3 regions of the Rouxiella sp. S1S-2 genome follow, and region 1 is predicted to be linked to each of the others. Evidence: predicted binding sites of a transcription regulator. Region 1 holds the regulator's gene; each other region holds the start of a gene.

The links. Region 1 encodes Fur, which represses iron uptake genes when iron is present. Its sites were predicted from a motif close to ATAATAATGAGAACNACTATCAA; they were not measured.
Region 2: a site for Fur is predicted at 1,406-1,428, ahead of feoA (ferrous iron transporter A). Genes of this name have one in related genera too.
Region 3: a site for Fur is predicted at 1,986-2,008, ahead of GA565_RS16610 (TonB-dependent siderophore receptor). Genes of this name have one in related genera too.

The regions. Positions count from the first base shown of each region.
Region 1 covers NZ_WFKL01000001.1:4,193,864-4,197,032, reverse strand. Annotated here, with positions in the region: gene glnS (glutamine--tRNA ligase) at 1-842, shown strand, start outside; gene fur (ferric iron uptake transcriptional regulator) at 999-1,445, opposite strand; gene fldA (flavodoxin FldA) at 1,687-2,214, opposite strand; gene ybfE (LexA regulated protein) at 2,510-2,791, opposite strand; gene ybfF (esterase) at 3,073-3,169, opposite strand, start outside.
Region 2 covers NZ_WFKL01000001.1:537,017-540,185, forward strand. Annotated here, with positions in the region: gene feoB (Fe(2+) transporter permease subunit FeoB) at 1-1,109, opposite strand, end outside; gene feoA (ferrous iron transporter A) at 1,106-1,333, opposite strand; gene GA565_RS02455 (Tex family protein) at 1,643-3,169, opposite strand, start outside.
Region 3 covers NZ_WFKL01000001.1:3,613,593-3,616,761, forward strand. Annotated here, with positions in the region: gene GA565_RS16610 (TonB-dependent siderophore receptor) at 1-1,938, opposite strand, end outside; gene GA565_RS16615 (ABC transporter substrate-binding protein) at 2,144-3,169, opposite strand, start outside.

The sequences.
Region 1 (3,169 bases):
TGGTGACCGACAAGATTGTAGAAGGTTGGGATGACCCGCGTATGCCAACGGTATCCGGCCTGCGTCGTCGCGGTTATACCTCGGCGTCAATTCGCGAGTTCTGTCGTCGTATCGGCGTGACCAAGCAGGATAACAACGTTGAAATGGCCGCGCTGGAGTCCTGCATTCGTGACGACCTCAACGAAAACGCGCCGCGTGCGATGGCGGTGATCAATCCGGTTAAAGTGATTATTGAGAACTTTACCGGTGATGCCGTTCAGTGGGTAAAAATGCCAAATCATCCGAGCAAGCCAGAAATGGGCTCGCGTGATGTGCCATTTACCGCTGAAATCTTCATCGATCAGGCTGATTTCCGCGAAGAAGCCAACAAGCAGTACAAGCGTCTGGTTCTGGGGAAAGAAGTGCGTTTGCGCAATGCGTACGTGATTAAAGCCGAACGCATCGAGAAAGATGCCGAAGGCAATATCACCACTATTTTCTGTAGCTATGACATTGATACCCTGAGTAAAGACCCTGCCGACGGCCGTAAAGTCAAAGGCGTGATCCACTGGGTGTCTGCGAGCGAAGGTAAACCGGCCGAGTTCCGCTTGTATGACCGCCTGTTCAGCGTCGCTAACCCGGCTCAGGCAGAAGACTTTCTGACCACTATCAATCCAGAGTCTCTGGTGATTGCCCACGGGTTTGTTGAACCGAGCATGGCAAACGCACAGGCCGCAGTGAGTCTGCAGTTTGAGCGTGAAGGGTATTTCTGCGCCGACAGCACTTACTCCAGTGCCGAGCACCTGGTGTTTAACCGCACCGTCGGGCTGCGTGACAACTGGGAAAGTAAGCCAGTCGTCTGATCAATAAGCGTGAGATCCCCGGCTCCAGGAGTGGGGGATCTACGCTAATCCCCAACTCTTCCGCATCAAATTCCAGGCATAAAAAAACCGCTTTTCAGCGGTCATTTTATAGGCGAATACTCTTTTGTTCCTCAGCGACAGCGCTGGGGCAAAATATCAGCCTTTACCATGCAGAGTTTCATCTTCGATGCAGTTGCCAAGTTCGCAATGGCCGTAAAGATAAAGACTGTGGTTGGTGAGTTTAATACCGTGTGCCTTGGCAATCTCACGTTGACGGCCTTCGATATACTCGTCACGGAACTCAATAACGCGGCCGCAGTCGAGGCAGATCAAATGGTCGTGGTGATGTTGCTGAGTCAGTTCAAATACTGACTTGCCGCCTTCAAAATTGTGACGGGTAACAATGCCGGCGTCGTCAAACTGGTTCAAAACACGGTAAACCGTGGCAAGACCAATCTCTTCGCCCATATCAATCAGTTCTTTGTACAAATCTTCCGCACTGACGTGATGACCTGCCGGAGCTTGCAACACTTCCAGGATTTTCAGGCGCGGAAGCGTGACTTTTAAGCCGGCTTTCTTCAGTGCGGTGTTGTTGTCAGTCATGCGGATTTAGTCCTGTCACTATGCTAATCACGTTAATGAAAACGGTGGGCTGTTCACAAACATCGTTCGCACCCTTCAAACGGGCGATAAAAAAGCCAAAACGATAAAAACAGATAATGTAAGTGTACCTTGATACAGCTGAAAGTTACAATTTTGTAGACGTTAAATTGTTAATTTCAGTGATAGTTTGGCCCTTTCGCGTTTAACCTCAACGATTCAGGGCCTTAGCCTTTGTGTGGGATTAGCCGATTATCTCTGAAAGGCTTAATTCTTCGCTAATTTGCTTAACCCAAGCGTCGACACGTTCGTTTGTCAGCTCAGGTTGACGGTCTTCGTCGATGGCCAGACCGATGAAGTGAGTATCATCCGCCATGCCTTTAGACGCTTCGTAACCGTAACCTTCGGTTGACCAGTGGCCAACAATCACGGCGCCGCGTGGTTCGATAATATCGCGAACGGTGCCCATCGCGTCACAGAAGTACTCGGCGTAATCTTCCTGATCGCCACAGCCAAACAGCGCAACCAGCTTGCCTTCAAAATCTATCTCTTCCAGCGTTGGGAAAAAGTCGTCCCAGTCACACTGTGCTTCACCGTAGTACCAGGTTGGGATGCCAAGCAGCAGAATATCGTATTTTTCCAGATCTTCTTTGCTGCTTTTGGCGATGTCCTGCACGTCAGCAACATCTTTACCCAACTGCTTCTGGATCATTTTTGCGATGTTTTCGGTGTTTCCGGTGTCGGAACCAAAGAAGATACCTACTACTGCCATAAGCTTATCTAACCTCTTGTTCTTCAATAGACTCATCGAGTCTGCTTTTTCGTCCGCGGCATGCGATTCAGTTTGCGCAAGATAATAGCAAACTCGACGGGCTGAGAACATATTCTCATCCCAACTCTGATTAATGCAGCACGGTTTTAATACGACCCTAATTCTAATGCCCTACAGTCTAACGGGCATTTCAGGCGAGCGTTATCGCCTTTGTGTGTTCTTGCACTTGCGGAAAGACGGAGAAACGCAACGGCGGATAACCGCTAGGGTTACCCGCCCGCATCACAAACGATGACTAACTTTCCTGATTGTTCAGATGAGACAGCAGCATCTGCTCAATCAGCTCGCTGCGACTGATATTTTGCTGTTCCGCCAGCTTATTAAGCGCATCCACGGCTTCGGCATTAATTTTCAGCTCAACGCGACGTAAACCGTTGTTTTTGTCACGGCGAAGCTGATTACGCTTGTTAATCCTAAGCTGTTCATCGCGAGAAAGCGGATTTGTTTTTGGACGTCCCGGACGGCGATCGTCTGCGAACAGATCAAGCGTCGTGCGATCCAGTTGTTCTTTTGCCATAGGTAGCGGTACAACTAGGGAAGTTACATCGAAAAGCGGCCAGGCCCTTTTCAGATGAAGTGGTTAACACATTTCGGGCTAATAAACCCTAACCCAATTTACCTCAAACGCGGGAGATAACCGACCCGCCGCAGGGGCAAAATTACAGCGCGCAATCATACCCTAGCGTATATCCCTCCACAACGCCTAACTGCCCCTAATTACACGCTAAGTTATTATGATTAGCGGTTTTTTTGAACAGTTGCGCGCGGTAGAGGTAAATTTTAGTTAGCGTTGCGCATTCATTGTTCATCAATGAAGCGATGAATGGCGCGCAGCACCGCGTCCGGCTTCTCGGCATGCACCCAGTGTCCGCTGCCCGCGACAACGTGTGCTCTG
Region 2 (3,169 bases), 3.7 Mb from region 1:
TCTTCAAGAAATGAGAGAAACAGATACATCATGCCGATTTGCGGGATCAGCGGCATTACCGTGGCTATCCCGCCGCCAACGCCTTGGGCAAGAAACAGTGTCAGCCAGACAGGGAAGTGCAGCGTATAGCCAATCCACTGTAATCCCTGAACAAAAATAGTAGCCGATCCAATTTCAAACAGCGGTTTCAGCGCGCCGCCGATGTTAATCGCCAGCACGAACATCAGGTACATCACCAGCAGAAAAATGGGCACGCCGAGGAAGCGATTGAGGATAATTTTATCCAGCTTCTGAGTCAGGCCGTGCGGCTGACTTAAATGAAGATTACTGACGCTGGCGCAAATAGTGTTGATTGACTGATAGCGCGCTTCGGCAATGGCCAGCGCCGGGTCTTCGATACCGGACTCAGCGAGCTTGCGATGAATATCCGGCAGCAGTAAACGGGCCTCTCCGGCATGGGTTGCGCTGTAAATATCGCCTTCAAGCATTTGCACCGCCAGCCATTCACGGCGCTGGCGGGACAGTTTTTCCGGCATAGCTTCGGCTAAGCGTACCACCTCGTGCAATAGTGCAGGGGCGTAATTAATGCGTTGTAGTGGAACCGGTTCGGGAAGCGAATCAATGGCGTTTCTTAAATCGTCGATGCCGTCGGCGCGGGTCGACACCATCGCCACCACCGGGCAGCCAAGTCGTGCAGATAGCGCATTGATATCAATATCTATCTTTTGCGTGGCGGCGATGTCGAGCATGTTGAGTGCGACAATGCACGGAATGCCAAGCTCAAGCAGTTGCAGCGTCAGGTAGAGGTTTCGTTCGAGATTTGAAGCATCGATGACGTTGATGAGCAGGTCGGCGTCGGCGCTCAGAATGTAGTGACAGGCAATTTGTTCATCAAGTGACGTTTGGCTTGAGATGGTGGTCAGCGAGTAGGTGCCGGGTAAGTCAACCAGCTTGACGCGATGGTGAGTCGTCTCGAACTCACCCTCTTTACGCTCAACCGTAACACCGGCCCAGTTTCCTACGCGCTGGCGCGAACCGGTCAACTGATTGAACAACGTCGTTTTACCTGAGTTAGGATTCCCTATCAGGCCAACCGTCAGCGCTTTCATGGCGTAACCTCCAGGAGCGTTAGCAACTGCAAATCCTTTTTCCTCACCACAAGGCTGGTGCGGCGTGTTTCGATTTGCAGCGGGTCACCCAGAGGCGCAACGCGCAGCACGTTAAACTGCGAGCCGGGCAGCATGCCGAGTGAGAGAAGCTTTTGTCGATAGGCGGGGCTGATATCACGGGAAAATCCGACGATTTTATAACTGCGCTGAGTTAGAAATTTCATGTTGAACCTCTTGAGGCTCGCGATGAGCCAGTAGCAGACATCTTGCAGGTGACGCTATCTTTTTGAATAAAAAGACTAATAATAATCATTACCAAAACAGGCTTCGATTTTAGAGAGGGTAGGCTGATAGTTTCGGTGCGTGAGTATGCTAATCCCGAGCAGGGAAGGGTTTATTGACGTGGCGCAGGTATCGGACGGGAATCAGGGAAAATTCAGCGCAAATAAGGAAATATAAGGAAAGAGAGGGGAGAGCACTGCATTGCTGCTCCCCTATTCTGGCTAACTCCCGAAGGAGAAGGTGTCTAACGGTTAGCGTTTTTTACCCAACGCGGCGGCAAGGGCATCGCTCATTGCGCTATTGCCCGCGCTGCTGGCGTTACCGCGAGCAGCAGGTGCTGCGCCGCGCTTGGGGGCTTCACGGCCTTTCGCTGCCGCAGGAGCCACTGGCGCACTGCTGCGACGCGCAGGTCCTTCGCCCGGCTGTTCGTCAAGACGCATGGTCAGAGCGATGCGTTTACGCTGCAGGTCGACTTCCATCACCTTCACTTTGACAATATCGCCCGTTTTGACCACGGTGTGCGGGTCTTCAACAAACTTGTTGGCTAAGGAAGAGATGTGCACCAGTCCGTCCTGATGCACGCCGATGTCCACAAAGGCACCGAAGTTAGTGACGTTGGTCACGGTGCCTTCCAGCACCATACCCAGCGTCAGGTCATTCATGGTTTCTACGCCCTCGGCAAAGGTCGCCGTCTTGAATTCTGGACGCGGATCGTGACCCGGTTTTTCAAGCTCTTTGATAATATCGGTCACCGTCGGCACGCCGAAACGCTCATCGGTAAACTCGCTGACTTTCAGCCCGCGCAGCACGTTGGAGTCGCCCATCAGTTGCTTTAGCGCCAGCTCGGTGGCGGCCAAAATGCGTTGCACCACCGGATAGGTCTCTGGGTGAACGGTTGAGGCATCGAGTGGGTTATCACCGTGGTTGATGCGCAGGAATCCCGCGCACTGCTCAAAGGCTTTTGGTCCCAGACGGCTGACTTTCAACAGTTGCTCGCGGTTGCGGAACTGACCATTTTCGTCGCGCCAGTTAACAATATTCTGCGCCATCATGCGGGTTAGACCGGCTACGCGGGTCAGCAGCGGTACCGAGGCGGTATTCAGGTCAACGCCCACGGCGTTTACGCAGTCTTCCACCACGGCATCGAGCTTTTTAGCCAACAGGCTTTGACTGACGTCATGCTGATATTGGCCCACGCCGATAGATTTAGGGTCAATTTTCACCAGTTCGGCAAGCGGGTCCTGTAAACGGCGGGCAATCGACACCGCTCCACGAATGGACACGTCGAGGTCCGGAAACTCAAGCGCTGCCAGTTCGGAGGCCGAGTAAACCGAGGCGCCAGCTTCGCTGACAATGACCTTCTGCGCGGTGACTGCCGGGAACTGCTTTTGCAGTTCAATAAAGAAGCGTTCGGTTTCGCGTGATGCTGTTCCGTTGCCGATAGCCACCAGTTCAACATTGTGCTTGATGCACAGAGACGCCACCTGCTGCGCTGCTTTTGCCGCCTGACCGGTGTGCGGATACACCGTGTCGATGCCGACCAGTTTGCCAGTGTTATCCACTACCGCCACTTTTACGCCAGTGCGTAGACCCGGGTCGAGGCCCATGGTAGCGCGCATTCCGGCGGGTGCCGCCATCAACAGGTCATGCATGTTACGGGCAAACACGTTAATGGCTTCGTCTTCTGCGCGTTCACGCACGGTGCTCATCAACTCGGTTTCAAGGTGCATCAGCACTTTGATGCGCCAGGTCCAGTTAACCACGGCACGACGCCATAC
Region 3 (3,169 bases), 580 kb from region 1:
ACCGTATTGGCCGTCGGCGCTTTCATCAGTAATATATTGCGTTCCAGTGCCCGGTGAAGACTGTTTCGACTGCGCATAGCTGTCCACATTCCACACCCAGTTACCGGTTTCATAACGTGTTCCTGCGGTGAACACCTGACGAGAATAGAACGGCAAATCTTTGCCAGCAAAGGCCCCGTCCTGGGTTTCCGCTTTGGTATAGGTGTAGCTGGTATAGACGCTCACGCCGTCTAATTTATGACTCAGACCGCTTAAGTCATAGCTGAACGCCGTCTCGATACCTTTATGCTTGGTGGCACCGAGATTAGTCCAGCCAACGGTGTTATCAATGTACTGGAGCTGATTGTCGAAGTTGATGTAAAACGCCGTCAACTCGGCTTTGATAATCGTGTCGTCATAGCGCGTACCGACTTCATAGGTGTGCGCTTTTTCCGGCGTCAGGCCAGGCGCAGGCTGATTACCACTCCCGCCTTTGGTCAACTGGAAATACTGCATACTGCCAAACGAGGTGTTGGCGTTGGCAAACAGATTCCACGAATCGGTCAAATGATACATCACGTTAAGCGATGGCAGCGGCTGGCTATACTGCTTCTCACGGCTGATATTGGCAAACGAGTCGTTAACGTGGGTTTTGATACTTTCGTAGCGAATACCTGGCGTTATTGTCCAGTTACCGACGTTTATTGCATCATCAATGTAGAATGCATTGGCCGCCGTGCCACCCGAGGTATGTTGGTAATAGCGTTCGCCAGAGTCTGGAACCGAGAAAGTGGTTGATGGGTCATACCAGCCGGACTGGAAGGCTTTTTCATCCATCGTTTCATTCAGGTAGCGGTATCCCACTGTCACTTCATGCGCCATATCCCAGAAGCGGAACAGCTGCGAGTAGCTAGGTTCGATGGCATAGGTCGTGTAGTGGCGCGGATAGGCGGCTAAACGATTCTGTCCGGCATTTTTGCCCGTCCCCACCGATTCGATGCTGCTGCCGCGGAAGCTGTCGGTGAAATAAGTCAACAACTCAAACTGTTTATCATCTTCCTGATGCTTGTATTTAAACGACATATCTTTGCGGCGACCTTCAAACTGGTCCCACGGGCGCGTCGACTGGAAAGGGTTTTGGGCATACTGCTTAGCTGACAAACCGCCAGGCATTCCCGACGTGGCGTCGTAGTAATGGAAATTGGCCAGCAGCTCGTCATGGTCGGTAATCGCATAACGCGTTTTCAGCATAAAATCGTCGATATCGGTGTTGTCGTTATTATCGCGATATCCCTGACCGTGCAAGCCAGAATAGAGGATCTCTGCACCAAAGCCGTTATCCGCCGTGCCGCCCAGTGAAAAACTGTTCAGCGTTTTCAATCCACCGTGACTGGCACCCTGCGTTTGCGCGCTGACCGACCCTGCAAAATCTTTTGGAATATCTTTGGTGACGAAGTTGATCACACCCCCCACGTTTTGTGGCCCGTAACGTACCGCCCCACCGCCGCGAATGACGTCAACCGATTGCAGGTTACCCACGCCCAAAGGGGCCATCGACAACTGAGGTTGTCCGTAAGGGGCAACGGCTAAGGGAACGCCGTCCATAAGAATGGTTGAACGTGGCGACAAGCGCGAGGTTAAACCACGAACGCCAACGTTCAATGAAATGTCACTGCCGCCAGTACCGTTGCTGTCGCGGACCTGAACGCCGGGTACACCGCGCAGCGTATCCGCAACAGTCTGATCGCCCTGCTCGTGAATTTGCTTTTGGGTAACGATGGAACGTGCACCAGGATGATTGAGCAATACTGTGCTGGTGTCAGGATTGTCCAACCAGTTCCCGACGACGGAAATGGTATCGCCTGATTTATCATTTTGAGTTTTGGTGTCATCAGCGTGCACAGGAAGAGTTAGCGCAACGGAGGCCGCCAGCAAAGATACCTTAAAAAACGGAGGCATTAAGAATTTCCTAGAGAAAGTAAACAGGCGTTATTATGAGAAACGGAATCATAATGATAACTATTTCAACTGTAAATATACGTTAGGATATTGTGAGCAAAAAGGCACAAAAAAATGACAAATATGAATGGAATGAAACATTTGGGGCAAGTGACGGTTTACTGTCAGACAGGGTGGAAAGCTTCCACCTTGTCTGTGGGTAGCACTACTGAGGGGTTGCCCAGAACACTCCGCTGTAGTCGATTGAGGTAAATTTCTGATGCAGCATCTTCATATCTGCCAGTGGGTCGATATCTTTAAACAGGTCCGGGTGCAGGAATTTGGCAATTTCTTCCACTGCGATAATATTGAACGGCATGTCGTAGAACTGATGGTAAAGCGCCAATACGCGCTTTTCTTTCACCGCGCTGAGTACGCTTAACTCTTTACGCTGAGTCAGGTGTGCCAGGCTTTTCTGCACGGTTGCCTCATCGGTGGTGTAACCCAGCGGCACCGCCAGTGAAGATTTGCCGCCTCGTTTCCAATCCGCGCCCGTCATAAGGTAAAAATCAGGGTTGCTGGCAATCAACTGCTCGGTGTTAATGTCCCCGCCCATCATGCCGTTGAACAGCTTGCTGCCGATATTATTGCCCCCGGCGACGTTGATAAACTCACCAAAGCTGCCGGTGCCAAACGTTGAACAGCAGTCATCCCCCGTCAAACCGGCGTGACGTTCGATAAAGACGCTTGGACGCTGCTCAGGTTTTAGCGTGGCGATGCGCTGGCGAATGGTTTCTAGCCTCTGCTGATAAAAATCAATGAAGCTTTGCGCATTTTTCTCTTCGCCAAACACTTTACCCAGCAGCATCATACTCGGCACGGTATTGGCCAATGGTTTTTGGCGAAAATCGATGAACAACACGGGGATCTTCACTTTCTCAAGCAAACTCAGCGTGCCGCTATCCTGCAATTTACCCAGTAAGCCGATATCGAAAATAATCAGATCCGGCTTCACCGTGACTGCATTTTCAACGCTAAAATCTGTGGTGTAAGGGTTATCGAAGGTCGGTATTTTATTAATTTCAGGGAATTTTTTTTCGTAGGCTTGCTTGATGTCAGTTGATTTTTTGGTCAGCCAGTTGTCCCAGGCAACAATATCTTTCAATGGATTTTTAGGATGGATGATATTCAGTGCCAGCAAGGCCCGCGAATCCGCCAGCATCACCCGCTGGGCGGGATGCTCCAGCGTAAC